One region of the Tsukamurella sp. NPDC003166 genome, then DNA from elsewhere that is predicted to be linked to it. Evidence: riboswitches for the same ligand, from Rfam matches in the RefSeq annotation. Region 1 holds a riboswitch; the other holds the start of a gene.

Evidence for each region. Region 1 has a riboswitch for cobalamin ahead of metE (5-methyltetrahydropteroyltriglutamate--homocysteine S-methyltransferase). Riboswitches for the same ligand answer to the same signal wherever they lie in the genome.
Region 2: linked by a shared signal. The riboswitch ahead of ABZX10_RS03470 (ABC transporter substrate-binding protein) and the one ahead of metE (5-methyltetrahydropteroyltriglutamate--homocysteine S-methyltransferase) in region 1 are both predicted to bind cobalamin.

The regions. Positions count from the first base shown of each region.
Region 1 is NZ_JBEXNL010000013.1:62,437-71,735, forward strand. It holds gene ABZX10_RS15385 (amidohydrolase family protein) at 1-134, opposite strand, end outside; gene ABZX10_RS15390 (MarR family transcriptional regulator) at 227-691, shown strand; gene ABZX10_RS15395 (TetR family transcriptional regulator) at 735-1,274, shown strand; gene ABZX10_RS15400 (error-prone DNA polymerase) at 1,331-4,618, shown strand; gene ABZX10_RS15405 (DUF4440 domain-containing protein) at 4,637-5,050, shown strand; gene ABZX10_RS15410 (patatin-like phospholipase family protein) at 5,096-5,971, opposite strand; gene ABZX10_RS15415 (CHAP domain-containing protein) at 5,968-6,570, opposite strand; gene ABZX10_RS15420 (DUF167 domain-containing protein) at 6,612-6,845, shown strand; cobalamin riboswitch at 6,974-7,129, shown strand; gene metE (5-methyltetrahydropteroyltriglutamate--homocysteine S-methyltransferase) at 7,288-9,299, shown strand, end outside.
Region 2 is NZ_JBEXNL010000002.1:254,794-264,092, reverse strand. It holds gene ABZX10_RS03490 (hypothetical protein) at 1-600, shown strand, start outside; gene ABZX10_RS03485 (hypothetical protein) at 597-1,448, shown strand; gene ABZX10_RS03480 (ATP-binding cassette domain-containing protein) at 1,445-2,920, shown strand; gene ABZX10_RS03475 (hypothetical protein) at 3,020-3,298, shown strand; cobalamin riboswitch at 3,296-3,430, shown strand; gene ABZX10_RS03470 (ABC transporter substrate-binding protein) at 3,474-4,454, shown strand; gene ABZX10_RS03465 (NAD(P)H-dependent oxidoreductase subunit E) at 4,451-5,179, shown strand; gene ABZX10_RS03460 (LLM class flavin-dependent oxidoreductase) at 5,185-6,204, shown strand; gene ABZX10_RS03455 (GNAT family N-acetyltransferase) at 6,387-6,962, opposite strand; gene ABZX10_RS03450 (HoxN/HupN/NixA family nickel/cobalt transporter) at 7,157-8,260, opposite strand; gene ABZX10_RS03445 (urease accessory protein UreD) at 8,299-9,135, opposite strand; gene ureG (urease accessory protein UreG) at 9,132-9,299, opposite strand, start outside.

The DNA.
Region 1 (9,299 bases):
CACACCTTGACCAGCATGGGCTCGGGCAGGAAGTGCACGTGGATGTCCGAGAGGCCGGGGATGCCGAGCGATTCGAGGTAGGCGGGGATGTCCGCGTCCGAGGAGGGGCCCGTCGTCGTGCTCGGTCGGCTCATAGGGGCCGACTCTACCGACTCGGTGATGGGCCGTTCACTGAAATCGGCAGTCGGTAAACTCGAGCGACGATGTGATGTTTCGGGGGTGCGGCATGACGGCGAACGCAGGGAGTACCCGGTGGTTGTCCGATGAGGAGATGCAGGCGTGGCTGCCGCTGATCAACGTCGCCATGCGGCTGCCCGCGAAGCTGGACACCCAGCTCCGGGTCGACGCGGGCATCACCCACTACGAGTTCATGGTGCTCTCTCAGCTCTCGCAGGCGCCGGACCGCACGCTGGGGCTCTCGGCGCTGGCGGAGGCCGCCAACTCGTCGCCCTCGCGCCTGTCGCACGTGCTGCGCAAGCTGGGCGAACGCGGCTGGCTGGTGCGGCACGCCGAGGGGCGCTCCGCGTTCGCCGAGCTCACCGATGCGGGCTTCGCCGCGCTCGACGGTGCCGCCCGCGGCCACGTCGAGGAGGTGCGCCGGTTGGTCTTCGACCATCTGACGGACCGGGACGTCGCCGCCGTGCGGGTCGCTCTCGCCAAGCTCGCTCCCGGGCTCGCCGACGGGGCCTGATCGCCCCCTACTGCGCACGTAGTATCGGGTACAGTTCTCGCCCATGGGCAGGCGCGACGAGGTGTTGGACGGGGCGATCGAGGTGCTCGGCACGCTCGGTCTCCGGGGGCTGACGCACCGTGCGGTCGACAGTGTCGCGGGCGTGCCCGCCGGGACGGCGTCGAACTACTTCCGCTCACGCGCCGCGCTGGTGCGCGGGATCGTCGATCACATGGTCGAGGAGGATCTCGCCTTCTGGGCGGCCTTCGAGGGCGTCGAGAAGTCCACGCCCGGGGAGGTCGCCGAGCGGCTGGCGGAGTTCGTCCGTTGGTCGATCGACGGCGGCCGGACGCGGGGTGTCGCCCGGCTCAACCTGTTCGCCGCCGCATCGGTCGAGCCGGACCTGCGGGAACCACTGCGGCGCGGGCGGCGCGCGGTGGAGGAGGTCGGCGAGAAGATCGGTGCCTCGATCGGCCTCGGCCTCGTCGAATCCGCGCTGGTGATGGACGCCACGGACGCCCTCGTCACCCGGCAGCTCGCCATGCCGATCGAGGGCTACGACCCGCTTCCGGCGCTGAAGGTGCTCCTCACGCGCCTGCGGTGAGTGCGTAGCGTTCGATGACCTTGAATGGATCGAACGCATGAGCGTATCGTCGAAGTGTGGGTTGGGGTAACGGGCCGCGGAGCTGGGCGGAGATGGAGCGGGTGCTCTCCGGGCGGGCGCCCGTGCGCCGCGCGGAGGAGCCCCCGGGCGATGGTGGCGACGCTCCGGCGTGGTCCCGCAAGCGCGGGCCCTATGTTCCGCTCCCGGATGGGCCGGGGGTCTCCCGGGTGCCCTATGCCGAGCTGCATGCGCACACCGCGTTCAGCTTCCTCGACGGCGCGGCGCAGCCCGAGGAGATGGTGGAACAGGCGCACGCGCTGGGGTTGACGGCGCTCGCGGTCACCGATCACAACGGCTTCTACGGCGTGGTCCGGTTCGCCGAGGCGGCGCGGGAACTCGGTATCCCCACGGTGTTCGGCGCGGAGCTCTCCCTGGAGCACGACGCCGAGCGCACCGGTTCCGAGGATCCGTCCGGCGAGCATCTGCTCGTGCTCGCCCGCGGGCAGGAGGGCTACCGCCGGCTGTCGCGGGCGATGGCCGAGGCGCACATGGAGGCGGGGGAGAAGGGGCGTCTGCGCTTCCATCCGGATCGGCTCGCCGAGTGGTCCGGCGGCCACTGGCACATCCTCACGGGCTGCCGCAAGGGCGCGGTCCGCCGGGGGTTGCAGGCCGCGGGGCCCGACGGTGCCGCCGCCGCCCTCGCGCAGCTCGTCGACCGGTTCGGGCAGGACCGGGTGAGCATGGAGCTCACCGTGCACGGCGTCCCCGAGGACGACGAGCGCAACCACCTCCTGGCCGGGGTCGCCGCCAGGATGGGGGTGGGCACCGTCGCCACCACGGGTGCGCACTTCGCCCGGCCGGACCAGCGTCGCCTCGCGTCCACGCTCGCGGCCGTCCGGGCCCGTCGCAGCCTCGACGAACTGGACGGATGGCTGCCGGCCGCAGGCGGCGCGCACCTGCGCTCGGGCGACGAAATGGCGTTGTTGCTGCCGGAGCATCCCGGTGCGATCGCCGGCGCTGCGGAGGTGGGGGCGGAGTGCGCGTTCGAGATCGCGTTGATCGCGCCGAACCTTCCGCCCTTCGACGTCCCGCCCGGGCACACCGAGGCCACCTGGCTGCGCGAACTGACCCGGCGCGGGGCACTGGAGCGGTACGGTCCACCGGAGCGGAACCCGAAGGCCTACCGGCAGATCGAGCACGAACTGAACGTGATCGAGACGCTCACCTTTCCCGGCTACTTCCTCATCGTGCACAGCATCGTGCGCTTCTGCCGCGAGCGCGACATCCTGTGCCAGGGGCGCGGCAGCGCCGCCAACTCCGCGGTGTGCTTCGCGCTCGGCATCACCGCGGTCGACCCGATCGGGAACGACCTCCTGTTCGAGAGGTTCCTGGCGCCGGAGCGTGACGGTCCGCCCGACATCGACGTCGACATCGAATCGGACCGTCGCGAGGAGGCGATCCAGTTCGTCTACACGAAGTACGGCCGCGAGTACGCCGCGCAGGTGGCGAACGTCATCACCTACCGCGGTCGCTCCGCGGTGCGCGATACCGCACGCGCGCTGGGCTATTCGCAGGGGCAGCAGGACGCATGGAGCAAGCAGGTCTCCAGCTACGGTTGGCGGTCGGATCCGGTGCCGGACGGGATTCCGGACCGGGTTCTGGAACTGGCCTCCCAGATCGCCGACCTACCGCGACACCTGGGCATCCACTCCGGCGGCATGGTGATCTGCGACCGCCCCATCGCCGACGTGTGCCCCACGGAGTGGGCCCGCATGGAGGATCGCAGCGTGCTCCAGTGGGACAAGGAGGACTGTGCGAACGTCGGTCTGGTGAAGTTCGACCTGCTGGGGCTCGGCATGCTCAGCGCGCTGCACTACATGCAGGACCTCCTCGCGGAGCACAAGGGCATCGAGGTCGATCTCGCGAAGCTCGACCTGAAGGATCACAAGGTGTACGAGATGCTCTGCCGCGCCGACTCGGTCGGTGTCTTCCAGGTGGAGTCCCGCGCGCAGATGGCGACCCTTCCGCGGCTGAAGCCGCGGGAGTTCTACGACCTGGTGGTCGAGGTCGCCCTCATCCGGCCCGGTCCCATCCAGGGCGGCTCGGTGCACCCGTACATCCGCCGCCGCAACGAGCAGGAGGTACCCACGGTCGAGCACCCGTCGATGTGGAAGGCGTTGAAACGCACCCTGGGGGTGCCGCTCTTCCAGGAGCAGCTCATGCAGCTCGCGGTCGACGTGGCCGGGTTCAGTCCCGCGGAGGCGGATCAGCTGCGGCGCGCGATGGGCTCGAAACGCTCCGTCGACCGGATGGAGCGGTTGCGGGATCTGTTCCGCGCGGGCGCGAAGGAGCAGCACGGCATCGAGGTGGAGGTGGCCGACCGGATCTTCGAGAAGCTGGTGGCGTTCGCCAATTTCGGTTTCCCCGAGAGTCATTCGCAGTCGTTCGCGTCGCTGGTGTTCTACTCGTCGTGGTTCAAGTGCTACCACCCCGCGGCCTTCTGCGCGGCACTGCTGAGGGCACAGCCGATGGGCTTCTACTCGCCGCAGTCCCTCGTGGCCGACGCGCGCCGGCACGGCGTCGTGGTGCACGGCCCCGACGTGAACGCCAGCCTGGTGTGGGCGAACCTGGAGAACGCGGGGCTCGAGGTGCGGCTCGGCCTCGGGGCGATCCGCACCATCGGTGACGAGCTGGCCGAACGCATCGTCGCCCAGCGGGATACGGGTGGTGCGTACACGAGCCTGGTGGATCTTGCATCCCGCGTGGAGCTCACTGTGGCGCAGTCCGAGGCGCTGGCCACGGCAGGGGCGCTGGACTGCTTCGGCCGCGGCCGGCGGCGAGAGCTCTGGGAGGCGGGGGCGGCGGCGAGGGAACGCCCGGATCGGCTGCCCGGCACTGCGACCGCGGGGGCTCCGCCGACGCTACCCGGCATGAGCGAATCGGCGCTCGCCGCTGCGGACGTGTGGGCGATGTCCGTCACTCCGGGGAAGTACCCGACGGAGTTCCTCCGTCCCACGCTCGACGCCCTCGGGGTCGTCGTCGCCGACCGGCTCCTGTCGCTGCCCGACGGTGACCGTGTCCTGGTGGGCGGGGCCGTCACGCACCGGCAACGGCCGGCCACCGCGGGCGGCGTCACCTTCCTCAACCTCGAGGACGAGACGGGCATGGTCAACGTGGTGTGCAGCCCCGGGCTGTGGGCGCGGTACCGGCGGCTCGCGCAGTCGGCGCCCGCGCTGCTGGTGCGGGGGAAGTTGCAGAACGCGGAGGGGGCGGTCACCGTCGTCGCCGACAGGCTGCAGCGCATGGACCTGTCCGTGCCCTCCCGCTCCCGCGATTGGCAGTGAGGCTAGCCTTGGGTAGTGATGGAGGAGGCGTACGAACCGGATCGCAGCACGGCGCCGGAGCTGCGCGACGTGCTCGCGGAGCTCCGCCGCCGCGAGCCCCTCTTCCACGGTTCGGCGTGGAGCACCCTCGCGGACTTCGATGACGCCGTCGCCCCGGACTTCTGGGAGATCGGCGCCTCGGGACGGCGGTACAGCCGCGAGTACGTCCGCGAGGTGATCGAGCAGCGGTTGAACTCGCCGCCGGACGAATCGGACTGGGAGACCAGTGAGTTCCAGGTCCGCGCACTCGGGGCTTCCGTCTACCTGCTCACCTACACGTTGGCGCAGGGCGACCGGATCACCCGCAGGCTCACCGTGTGGCGGCGCCGCGAGAATCGCTGGTCCGTGATGTTCCACCAGGGCACCGTGGTCGTGATTCCGGTGGATTCCTGAGCTACCAGCCGCTGAGCGCCCTCGTGCTGGCGGAATCGGCCGACTTCACGATGTGAGGGCGCGCCGCGCCGCCGCGCGGCCGATCTCCACGGCGCGGGAGATCAGCGGACCGTCGTTCGAGAGCCGGCCGACGGCCGGGCTGCCCTCCGGAACCCAGATCTGCAGCACCTCGGCGGCGCCCGGCACGACGGGCTCGGGCGCCGGCGCGGCGCGCCGCGCCGTGAAATACGCGTCGAGGATCCACTTCTCGGCCCGCGAGGACCGGGGCGTGGCGCCGGCCTCGACGGTGCGCAGCACCAGCAGGTGGGTGGCGCCCTGCTCGATCGGGGTTGCCAGCGGGACCTTCTCCGCAAGCCCTCCGTCGAGGAACTCCCGCCCGGCCAGGCGCACCGGGGGACCGGCGAGCAGCGGCAGCGCCGTCGTCGCGCGCAGCGCGGTGCGCACGGACGCCGTGTCGGTGAGGTACGGGGAGAGGTCGGCGACGCGTCGCGTGTGCGCATCGACGGCCAAGGGGTGCAGGCTGATCGGGTTGGTGAGAATCGCCGCGAAATCCATGGGGGTCACGTCGGAGTACACCCGGTCCACCAGGCGGCGGGTGTCCACGACGACGCCGCCGCGCAGGGCGCGCCGCGGGTGCACCACCCGCTCCGCGAGGACCGCGTCCCAGCCCCAGGAGGGCAGCCAGCGAAGCCCCTCCCCGGACAACAGCCACGCCGCATTGAGCCCGCCGCCCGACGTCCCGTAGACCGCGTCGAAGGCCGTCAGCAGGCCGAGTTCGTCGACGGCCATGGCCATTCCCGCCGAGTACGCCGATCGCGAGCCCCCGCCCTCGATCGAGAGGGCGATCCGCAGCCCGTCCGTGCGCGCGCCCGGTGTGCTCGCAGTGGCGATCCGCGCCCGCAGCGCGTCGAGCACCGTCATCGGACGGGCACCCCGTACCCGACGATGCCGAAGGTGTCGGCCAGTCGGTAGGTCAGCGCGCTGATCCCACCCTCCTGATTGCCGCCCACCGTGGTGACCGTGTCACCGTCGACGGACACGACGATGTTCGTGTGCTGCCGCAACTGCGGGTGCTCCGGTGCGTACAGCACCACGTCGCCGGGCCGCGGGCGGTACGGCGTCGCGGGCTCCAGCTTCCCGGCCTTCTGGAAGTACTCGGTGAGCGTGTAGACGCCCGGAATCCGCCACGTGCCGGAGTTCGGGTTGCGCAGGGGCAGGCCGGAATCGCGGAGCACCGTCGAGACGAAGTCGGCGCACCACGGCTCCTCCACGCCCTCCGAGTAGTACGTGCCGGGCCGATTCGCGTCGAACTCCCGCCGCAGATTCTCGATGATGCGAACCCTGGACGGATCGAGCCCCGTCGTGCTGACGGCGGGGAAGGTGCGCGGCTTCAGTTCGGTGGGGAGATGCCGCGAGAGCGGCGTCTCGTGGGCCGTGGACCACCACACGGCACCGCCCGCGAGCACCACCACTACGGCGAGCATCGCCGCGGCGCCCAGTCCCATCCTCCGTAACCCCATGGATCCACCGTACTCAGTGGCGAACCTGACATCATGGACCGATGAGCCCGCGCACCGTGACCTGCACGATCAAGCCGGGGAGCCGCAAGGGACCCGTCGTCGAGGTCGGCGACGACGGTGCGCTGACCCTGTTCGTCCGCGAACCCGCGACCGAGGGGAAGGCGAACACCGCGGCCGTCGTCCTGCTCGCCGCCCACCTCGGTGTGCCGAAGTCCCGCGTGCGGCTGATCGCCGGACACACGAGCCGGCTCAAGCGGTTCACCGTCGACGACTGAACCGGAGGGGTGGACGGCCGGACCGTGCTCCGGGCGGTGCCCACGCGCGGGCACGGAAGCGCGAACTGGCATGCTGGAAGCGCAGCTGGTCTGCCGCCCGAGGCCTCGGACGCGGCATCGAAGCGCGCGGTGCGCCGCGACGTGAAGAGGGAACCCGGTGGGAATCCGGGACTGTCCCGCAGCGGTGAGCAGGAACGAAAGTCGCGACGACGCACTGGACCCTCGGTCTGGGAAGCAGCGACCGGTAGGAACGAGTACGAGGCCTGCGAGTCCGAATACCTGCCCGCTGTACCGGACGCGCCGCGTCCGGTGGTGTGCCGCCTCGTGGAATGGGCGCGCGACCGCGGGAGGACGGGCCGTCGGCAGGCGGGCTCGTCGTCGTGCGTACGTGCGTCCGGACAGGCGGTCACCGCCCGTTACGCACGAAAGGAACGGTCCACCCGTGACCGCACCGAACTTCACCCGCACCGTTCTCGGTGTTCCCCGTATCGGCCCCCGTCGCGAGCTCAAGCGCGCGATCGAGGGCTACTGGAAGGGCTCCGTGAGCCGCGCCGATCTCGATCAGGCCGCCGCGGGCCGGCGGCGCGACGAGTGGGCACGCCTGGTCGCCGCCGGCCTGGACTCCGTGCCCACGAACACCTTCAGCTACTACGACCAGATCCTCGACACCGCCGAGCTGCTCGGCGCGTTGCCGTCCCGCGTCGCGGGCATCGAGGACCCGCTCGACCGCTACTTCGCCGCGGCGCGCGGCACCGCGGAGGTCACCCCGCTCGAGATGACCAAGTGGTTCGACACGAACTACCACTACCTGGTGCCCGAGATCGGCCCGGACACCGCCTTCGCGCTGCATCCGGAGAAGGTCCTCGGTGACCTCGACGAGGCGCTCGCGCAGGGGGTTCCGGCCCGCCCCGTCGTGGTCGGGCCCGTCACCTTCCTCGCGCTGTCCAAGGCCGTCGACGGTGCCGGCGACCCTCTCGACCGGATCGACGAGCTGCTGCCGCTGTACCGCGAGCTGCTCGCACGACTCGCCACTGCGGGCGCGCGGTGGGTCCAGCTCGACGAGCCCGTGCTGGTCAGCGAGGCGGGGCTGGGCCTCGCGGACACCGCCGCGAAGGCGTACGGCGCGCTGGCGTCGGCCGCCGAGCGCCCGTCGATCGCCGTCGCCACCTACTTCGGCTCGCCCGGACCGTCGCTCGCCGCCCTGGCGGCCACGGGAATCGAGGCGATCGCCGTCGATCTGGTCACCGATCCCGCTGTCGTCGACCTCGTCGCCGGGACCCCGGCGCTCGCGGGCAAGCTGCTGCTCGCCGGCATCGTCGACGGCCGCAATGTCTGGCGTACGGATCTCGACGCGGCGCTCGCCGCACTGGGCGCACTGTCCGGGTCCGCTGCCGCGCTGGCCGTCAGCACGTCATGCTCGCTGCTCCACGTCCCGTACAGCGTCGCCGCCGAGGCGGCGCCCGAACCGGCCGGCGCCGAGGGGGTACGGTCCTGGCTGGCCTTCGCCGAGGAGAAGATCGGCGAGGTCGCGGTCCTCTCCCGAGCGCTCACGGAGGGCCGGCCCGTGGTGGCGGCCGAGTTCGCGCGGAGCGCCGCGGTGCGCGCCGCGCGCGGCGCCGACGAACGTCTCAACGACGGTGCCGTCCGCGATCGGCTCGCCGCCCTCCGTGCGGCGGGCACCGGCCGCGCCGCTGCCGCAGAACGCGCCGTCGCACAGCGGGACCGGCTCGGCCTGCCCCTTCTGCCCACCACGACGATCGGCTCCTACCCGCAGACCGGGGCGATCCGCGTCGCCCGTGCGGATCTGCGTGCCGGACGGATCGACGAGGCCGAGTACGTGCGCCGCATGCAGTCCGAGATCGGCGACGTGATCCGGCTCCAGGAGGACCTCGGCATCGACGTCCTCGTGCACGGCGAGCCCGAACGCAACGACATGGTGCAGTACTTCGCCGAGCGACTCGAGGGCTTCCTGGCCACCGACAACGGCTGGGTGCAGTCCTACGGCACGCGGTGCGTGCGGCCGCCGATCCTGTACGGCGACGTGCGGCGGGCCGAGCCGATGACGGTCGCGTGGATCACGTACGCGCAGAGCCTGACCGAGCGGCCCGTCAAGGGCATGCTCACCGGCCCGGTCACGATCCTCGCGTGGTCCTTCGTGCGCGACGATCAGCCGCTCGCCGACTCCGCCGATCAGGTGGCGCTCGCGATCCGCGACGAGACGGTCGACCTCGAGCGGGCGGGCGTGCAGATCATTCAGGTCGACGAGCCCGCGCTGCGCGAGCTGCTGCCGCTGCGCGCCGCGGATCGTCCGGCGTACCTGGAGTGGGCCACCGGCTCGTTCCGGCTGTCGACCTCGGGCGTCGATGACGACACGCAGATCCACACGCACCTGTGCTATTCCGAGTTCGGCGACGTGATCGGCGCCATCGCCGACCTCGACGCGGACGTCACGTC
Region 2 (9,299 bases), on a different contig from region 1:
GAGGGCCGCGTGACGGCCCTGAAGCCGGGCACCGCGGGCGGGCTCCGCACCGGCGCCTACCAGTCCGAGGCGAAACCCGGTTTCGCGGGCGGTGATTCGCTGTCCGGCTCGGTGATCACGCCGACGAAGTTCTTCGACGTGCTCTTCGGGATCTCCACGAACGCCGTCGATCCGCAGACGCGCGCCGCGCTGCCCGCGCCCTCGGTGACGCGCACCGGGACGAAGCTGACCGCGGACGTCTCCGCGTGGGCGGCGTCGTGGAACAACCAGGAGTTCAACCAGGGCGCTCCGAAGCCGGTGCCCCGCACCGACGCCGCCGCGGCCGGGCAGGAGCAGGTGACGAAGGCGTGGGACGTCGTCTCGCAGCGCTGGCTCGCGCAGCCCGCGGCGGCGAAGGCCACCGGCCCCACCGCGACCGGCACCTTCGACCCCGCGACGCGGCGCTTCACCCTCGACTGGACCAGCCACATCCAGGGCGGCCCGTTCAACGACTTCACCGGCGTCTGGCACCTCGAAGGCGTCTTCGAACCCGGACCGCCGCCCACCGCCGCCGGCGCGACCGCCCCCGCCCACTCCTCCGCACCGAAGAAGGCCCCATGACCCGTATCCCGCCCGCGCTCGCGCGCACCGCCGTCGCCGCCGCGCTCGCGGTGACCGTCCCCGTCGCGGGCGCCGCGACAGCGGCCCCGACGCCGAAGCCCACCCCGTCGACGAGCAGTGCCCCCACGTCGCAGAGCACCGCCAGGCCCTCGGGACCGACGACGCCCGCGGCGCCGAAGCCCTCCGGGTCGACGAAGCCGTCCGCAGCGACGAAGCCGTCCGGCGCGGCGGCACCGTCGAGCTCGGTCTCGACCGTTGTCCCGGGGGTGAATCCGGCGGACATCGCGTGCCCGCTCGGCTGGCCCAAGCCCCGGGAGAAGGGCGGCCTCGCGTCACTGATCCTGCTGGCCCCCGCCGCGGGTGCCTTCACCGACGAGGCCTTCGCCGCGGGGCAGGCCTACGACCCGATCCTCAGCCTGTTCGGGCCCTTTCTCGCCGCGATCAAGCCCGTGATCGAGCAGTCGCAGCCCGCGCTCGCGGGCCCGGTCGGCGCACTCAACGCGGCGGAGCAGGCGGTCTACGACGCCATCAAGCCGCTCTACGCGCAGTACCGGCCCAAGGTGATCGAGGCGTTGACCAAGGCCGGCGACGATCTCGCGCCCGCGCTGCAGGAGCTCGCGTCCACCCCGGCCGCGGCGTGCCTCGTCGCGTGGGAGGACCAGGTGCTCATCGGGCTGCAGACCGGGAAGTGGTCGCCCATCGCCACGGGCGGCCTGGCCGCGCTCGGCGAGCTCGCGGCGAGCGGCAAGGGCGGCGGTCCCGCCACCGCCAAGCCGGCCGCGAAACCGGCCTCGAAGCCAGCCGTGTCGAAGCCCGTCCGCACCGCCGTCGCCGCGAAGCCCCGGTGATCGCACTCTCCGGCGTCACCGTGCGTTATGGCGGAGTCGTGGCCGTCGAGGACGTGACGTTCACGGCCCCGTCGGGCGAGGTCACGGGACTGATCGGGCCGAACGGTGCGGGGAAGTCGACCACCCTGCGACTCATCGCGGGGCTGGAACGACCCTCGTCGGGCACGGTCACGATCGATGGACTGAGCTACACGGACCTCCCCAACCCCGGCGCGACCATCGGCGTCCTGCTCGACGCCGAGTGGGTCGCGCCGGCGCGGACGGCGCGCGAGCACCTGCGCTGGATGGCCGCCGCGATCGGCCTGCCCGACGCGCGGGTCGACGCGGCGCTCGAACTCGTCGGCCTCGGGCTGGTCACTGACCGGCCCGTGGGCGATTTCTCGCTCGGCATGCGCCAGCGGCTCGCGATCGCGGGGGCCGTCCTCGGGGATCCGCCGGTGATCGTGCTCGACGAGCCGGTGAACGGCCTCGATCCCGAAGCGATCGCCTGGATCCGGCGCACCCTGCGCGCCCTCGCCGATGAGGGCCGCACCGTCCTGTTGTCCTCGCACCTGCTCAGCGAGCTGGAGCAGACGGCCGACCGGATCGTCGCCCTGCACGAGGGTCGCGTGGTCGCCGACGCGCCCCTGGCCGAGCTGGTCGAGCCCGCCCCGCCGGGCCGGTCCGGGCTCGAGGCGCTGTACTTCTCACTCACGGGCGACGAGGAGGCGCCCGCCCCCGCGCCCACGCCGTCCACCGCCCTCTCGCGGGGCGCCGCACGACGGTCCGTGACGACGGAGGCCCGGAAGGCCCTGACCTCCCGCGGCTTCCGCGCCGCGCTCGGCGGCGCGGCGGCGGTGGCCCTGGCGGTGGCCGTGATCGTCGGCGTATTCGCGCCGGTCTTCCACGGCGCCACGGTGACGACGGCGGCGTACGGCTTCGGGCTCGTGGGCGGGGCTCTCGTCGCCGTGGGTGGAGCGCTGCTCATCGGCCTCGACCGGGAGCACGGAACGCTCGCGCTCACCCGCATCCTGATCCCGCGACCACTGCTCGGATACGGCGCGAAGACGCTGATCGCCGGGGTCGCGGGGTCAGCGACCGGGCTGGTGAGCGCGGTGCTCGTCATCGTCATCGCGGTCGTCACGGGGCTGCGTTCCCCCGGCCCCGACGTGATGCATCTCCTGGCCGGGGTTCCGCTCGCGGCCGGTCTCCTGGCGGTGCTCGGACTCGCGGTGGGGCACCTCGTTCCGTCCACGACCGCCGCCGTCGGTGTCGTGCTCGGCTGGTGGTTCCTGGTGGAGGCGATCGCGGTTCCGGCCCTCCCGTTCGGGCGGTCGGTCGCGGCGTGGCTCCCCGTCACCAGTTCCCAGCTCGCGACCATCGGCGTGCCCGCCAACACCGCGACCTGGTCGCCATGGGTCTCGCTCGCGATCCTCGCCGGGTGGACCGCCGTCACAACCGGGATAGCGGTGGTCCTCCAGCGGCCACGGTAGACAACCGTCTGTGCACGCGATTTCATGCACAATGGGACGATCTTCCTTGTCGCTGCCTGTTCCTCAACCTATGCTCTGTTTCACAAGCATAGGAGCGACATGGCAGCACCACGCCGGATGTGCAGCCAGCCGTACCTGCGCTGGCAGGACCCGATGGCGCTCAACTTCTACGGGCGCGATGATCGCCTGACCCGGCAGCTCTTCCTCGACGGAGGCGAACGCCTGGGGCTCCGCCCGCGGGCGACGGCGCGCATGCTGGACGACCTCGTCGACGCCGCGCCCGGCTACATCGACCGGTGCGACGAGATCGGGTTCGACGACGCCACTACCGCGCGCCTGACCGACTTCCTGCGCAAGCGCCTGACGACTCTCACGTAGCCGGACCGGCCTGACAGCGTCACGCTCGAGTCGGACACAGGGAACCCGGTGGGAATCCGGGACTGGCGCGCAACGGTGTGAGGCGATTTCGTCGCCTCGAGTCCGATACCGGCCGACTCGCACCTGTCCACCGCCGCCCCCGCGCACGGAGCGGCCGACGAATCGAGTCCGACCCATGCGGCCCAGCGCCCTCGCTTCCACCCTCGTCCTCCCCGTCGCGGCGGGTCTCCTCGCCGCCTGCGGCACGGCACCGTCGGAACCGTCCGCGGCGAGTCCGTCCCCCCGGTTCCCCGTCACCGTCACCACCTGCGACTTCACCTCGTTGGTGAAGGCGGAGCCGCGGCGGATCGTGACGATGAACCAGGCCGCGACGGAGGTAGCGCTCGCGCTGGGCGTCGCAGACCGGATGGTGGGCACGGCGTATCTCGACGACGCCGTCGCCCCGCGGTTCCAGGCCGACTACGCCAAGATCCCCGTGCTCGCGGCGAAGTACCCGACGCAGGAGAAGTTGTTGTCGGTGCGTCCGGACCTGATCTACGGCTCGTACAACTCCGCGTTCAGCGACAAGAACGCCGGCGACCGGGCGCGGCTGCAGGGGCAGGGGATCGCCACGCTGCTCGCCCCGGCGGGCTGCGCCAAGAAGCCCGAGCGGGCGTCGTGGGACCTGATCTGGGACGAGCTCACCGCCGCCGGCAAGGCGTTCGGGACCGAGGCCGCGGCGCAGAGGGTGATCGACGAGCAGAAGGCGGAGCTGGGCACGCCGGCACTCAAGGACGCCGCTCGGGGGCAACGGATCCTGTGGTGGGACTTCGGCGCGCAGTCCGGGCTCAACGTGGGCGCCGGGAAGGGGACGCCGCAGCTGCTCATCGACTCCGTCGGTGGCGTGAACGTCTTCGCGGACCAGCCGGGGAACTGGGCCGAGATCTCGCTGGAGAACGTCGTGGGCACGAATCCCGACGTGATCGTCATTGCGGACGCGTCCGGCCATCCGGCGCAGGAGCGGATCGACCAGGCGCGCAAGGATCCGGCGATGAGCCAGCTCCGCGCGGTCCGCGAGAACCGCTTCGTCATCGTCCCGTTCTCGGAGACCACCTCGGGCCTCCGCCTGCTCGACGGTGCGCGGCGCGTCGCCGACGGCATCCGGGCGCTGCCGTGACCGCGATCCTCGTCGGCATGTCCGCCGGCGTCGACCCCGACGGCCTCACCGCCCTCGCCCGCAGCGCCGCCGCGGAACCCGCCTTCCTCCAGGTCCACGATCCCGCGCTGGTCGACGTGCTCACCGCGGTCGCCGACCGCGGCGCCTCCGACGTCCTACTCATCGGCGCGGGCTGGGCGCAGCCCGGCCCCAAGCGGTCGTGGTTGCGCCGGGTGGCCGCGCACTGGCTCCGGGGCTACGACGGTGCACCGACCCTCCGCCTCGCGCCGCAACTGCTGGCCGAGCCCGACCGCGACCTGCTCGCGGCCGCGATCGCCGCGGGCGGCACCCCGATGACGTCCGACGCCGCGCCGCTGCACTCGCCCGCGTGGGAGGACGTGCCCCGGCACCGTCATCAGGTCCTCGTGTGCCGCGGCCCGCGCTGCTCGGCCCTCGGGGCGTCGGGATTGGCCTCGGCGTTCGGCGACGAGTTGCGCCGCGCGGGCCTGGGCGACGACGACGCGCTGGTCACCGTGACCGGCTGCCAGTTCCCCTGCAACCACGCCCCCGTGGTCACCGTGCAGCCCGACGACGCCTGGTACGGGCGGGTCACCGTCGCCGACGTGCCGGAGCTGGTCGGCGCGCACCTCGTCCGCGACGAACGCGTCGGCCGCCTCGCGCTGCCCCGGCAGCGTTCCGCCGCCCGACGGTGCGCGGAATATTCGGACCGCAGTCCGGGGTTGTAGCGGCCATGAAGAAGATCGGCTTCCTGTCCTTCGGTCACTGGACCGACTCACCCGGTTCGCGGACCCGGTCCGCGGCCGACGTCCTGCATCAGTCGATCGATCTCGCGGTGGCGGCCGAGGAGGTGGGAGCCGACGGCGCGTACTTCCGCGTCCACCACTTCGCGCGGCAGCTCGGCTCGCCGTTCCCGCTGCTGGCGGCCGTGGGGGCGCGGACCTCGCGGATCGAGATCGGCACCGGCGTGATCGACATGCGCTACGAGAACCCGCTGTACATGGCCGAGGACGCGGGAGCCGCCGACCTCATCGCGGGCGAGCGACTGCAGCTCGGCGTGAGCCGCGGATCGCCGGAGCAGGTGATCGAGGGCTACAAGTACTTCGGCTACCAGCCCGGCGAGGGTAAGACGGACGCCGACATGGGGCGCGAACACACCGAGGTGCTGCTCAAGGTGCTCGAGGGCAGCGGCTTCGCGCAGCCGAACCCGCGGCCGATGTTCCCGAACCCGCCCGGGCTGCTGCGCGTCGAGCCGCATTCGCCGACGCTGCGGGACCGGATCTGGTGGGGCGCCGCGTCGGACGCCACCGCCGAGTGGGCGGCGAAGCTGGGCATGAACCTCATGAGCTCGACGCTGAAGACCGACGAGTCGGGCGAGCCCTTTCACGTGCAACAGGCGAAGCAGATCCGGAGGTTCCGCGAGGCCTGGGCGGAGGCCGGGCATGATCACGAGCCGCGCGTCTCGGTGAGCCGCAGCATCATGCCGATCATCGACGACGAGAGTCGCGCATACTTCGGACACGAGCGCTCCAGCGACGACCAGTTCGGCGTGATCGACGACTTCCGTGCCGTCTTCGGCCGCACCTACGCCGGCGAGCCGGACGAGCTCGTCGAGCAGCTCCGCGACGACGAGGCCATCGCCGAGTCAGACACCGTGCTGGTGACGGTGCCGAATCAGCTGGGCGTCGAGTACAACACCCGCCTGCTGCAGTCCCTGGTCAAGGACGTGGCCCCGGCCCTCGGCTGGAAGTGACGCCACGCGCCGAGCCCGCTGAGGCCGATCGTCACGGCGAACGGCGTAGCTGTGACGAATCGGCCGGGTTGCTCCTCCCGCGGGAACTTTTCACCGAACATCCGGTTGCAACCACCGCCTGAGTGAGAACTCCCCGCGGGACGCCGGATGCCGGCGGTAGTCACGCGCAGTCGGCGGCCGGCTCAGGTCGTATACCGCATCAGGACCCTGGTGAAGCCGTTCAGCACCGATTTCGTGTCCATGACGTACTCGAAACCGGCGCGCTCGAACAGCGCGCGGGTGCCGACGTAGGCCATCGTGAGGTCGACCTTCGCGCCCTGATTGTCGACGGGGTACGCCTCGACCACGCTCGCCCCGTTCGCGCGGGCGAACCGGACGGCGCCGGCGACGAGATGGTGGCTGATCCCCTGCTTGCGATGACCGGGCCGCACCCGCACGCACCACAGCGACCAGGGCTCCACGTGATCGTCGACGTGTGGGATCCGGCGGTTCGTCGCGAAGCTGGTGTCCGCCCGCGGGTGGATGGCGGCCCAGCCGACGGGTTCGGCACCGTCGTAAGCGAGGACGCCGGGGGGCGGGTCCTCCGCACAGAGGCCCCGCACCCGCTCGAATCGGGCCGGACCGCGCAGCGCCTGGTTCTCCTTCGAACCGATCCGATAGCTGAGGCAGAAGCAGTTACTGGACGTCTCCTGCTTCGGCCCCAGGACCGCCCGCACGTCCTCGAACACGTCGGCGGCCCGCACGTCGATTCCACTCACGGACTCACGCTAGCGCACCTGCACATCCGAATGGTCGGGTTCATCTCCGCGTCATCACCCCGTGCGCGCGCCGCATCGCCTCGGCGTCAGAAACAATGCTTGACCTGCAAATTCGAAGCCATGCGCGCCGCGCATGGCTGCTCGATGCGACCACATCCCCTCATCCGGGTGCGCCCCCACCCGCCCGCACGCACTCAGCGCGCGGCCCACCGGTCCTCGATCCGCCCGTAGCGCCAGATCAGCAGCGCGACGGCCCACACCGCGACGAACAGCCCCACGATCACGAAACCCGCGTAGTCCAGGTCGATCGACGCCACCCAGGCGAGCGGTCCCGAGTCCACATGCGTCCGCTCGGCGAGCACGCCGAGCAGTTCGACGGTGCCGATCGCCAGCGCCACGGCGACGGACAGCGAGGTGATCGTGATGTTGTAGTAGACCTTCCGCACCGGCTTGGCGAAGGCCCAGCCATAGGCGACGTTCATGAAGACGCCGTCCACGGAGTCCAGCAGCGACATCCCGGCCGCGAAGAGCACCGGCAGCACGAGGATGCAGTAGAAGGGCAGGGTGAACGCGGCCATGCCGCCCGCGAGGACGAGCAGGCCCACCTCGGTCGCGGTGTCGAAGCCGAGGCCGAACAGCACCCCGATCGGGTAGATGTGCCAGGGTTTGCGGACCGAACCGGACACGCCGCGCAGCAGGCGGCTCATGAGGCCGCGCTGGTTCAGCCGGTCCTCGAGCTCGGCCTCGTCGTAGCGGCCGGTACGCATGTCCCGGAACACCCGCACGATACCGACGAGCACCACCAGGTTGATGATGCCGAGGATCCAGAGGAAGACCCCGGACACCGACGTGCCGATGAGGCCGAGCACCGTCTGCATCGTGGAGTTGGCATCCTCCACCGGGCCGACGAGTGCGCGCACGCCGAGCGCCAGCAGCGCGGACAGCCCGAAGACGACGGTCGAGTGCCCCAGCGAGAACCAGAAGCCCACCGACAGCGGCCGTCTCGGGTTCCGCTCCCCCGCGGAGATGCGCGTCTCCCGGTCGGCGAGGAGCTTGCGGGTAGTGTTGTCGATCGCGGCGATGTGGTCGGCGTCGAAGGCGTGCCGGAGGCCGAAGGTGTAGGCCAACAGGCCGATTCCGACGGTGAACTCGCCGCCGCCGCCGATCCGGTAGTGCCCGGGCTCGATCAGCAGCACCAGGGCTCCGAAGCCCACGATATGGAGGGCCACCACCGTGGCGGTCATGCCGAACAGGGACCGCCGATCGCCGGCGCCGAGGGCGGCCCACGCCGGGCGCAGACGGTGCGCGATGCTCGCGTTGGTCACGGATTCCACCTTCAGTACTTTCGCAGGTTCAGGGGCGCCTGTCCGGTCCATCGCGACCGGAGCAGCGCGATGACGGCGTCGAACAGGCCGGCCAGCTCGGCGGTGTCGTCCCCGAAGCAGCGCAGCACGAACCCCGGTCCGGCGAGCGCGGTGAGGCCGCTGCGCACCGCACCGGCGGCCTCGGTGAGCGCGTGCACCTCGTCGAGCAGGGCCTCGTCGACCCGCGGATCCACCGCGGTGAGCGAGCCGACATGGGTCCACCCGTCGAGGAAGCCGGTCCCGAACGGGTCCGCGCAGCCCGGCTCGATGAGCAGGTTGTCCACCGCGAGCAGCGCTCCCCCGCGGTGGATCTCGGTGCGCATGCGCAGCTCGTCGTAGCGGAACCGCGCACCGTCGGGCGACCAACCGGGCGTGACGACCTCGGCCAGTACCAGCGACGCGGACTCGTCGAGCTCGACGGTGCAGGTCTGCCGGTAGGTGGCCTCGCGGTAGAGGATCAGCGCGTCGGGCACGTACTCGAGGACGGCACCGGGGCCGAGCCGGATCCGCATTTGCTGGGCCGCGGCACCGTCGGGCGTGCGGTAGACCTTGGTCGCCGACTGTGTGGTGACCACGGCGCGGGCACCGGCCTCGAGGTCGATGTCGATCGCGTAGGTGTCGCCGCGCAGGCAACCGCCGCCGGGGTTCACCACGTGGTAGGTGACCTGCCCGGAGTCGTCGAGGTACAGGGGTCGCAGGGTCTGCAGGGTGCCCGCGTGCCGTTGCGCCACGGCGACGGTGCGCGGCCCTCGCGGCGCGAGGGTCAGGGCCAGTTCGCCGGTGCGGGCCTGCGCGGGAGCACCGTTCATGCGAGGTCGAGCATGAGGACGTCGCGGCGGATCCATTCCAGGACGCCGTCCAGCCCCTCGTCGGTCTTGAGGTTGGTCATGCAGAACGGACGCTCGCCGCGGAACACCTTGGAGTCGGCGGCCATGACGGACAGGTCCGCGCCGACATAGGGCGCCAGGTCGGT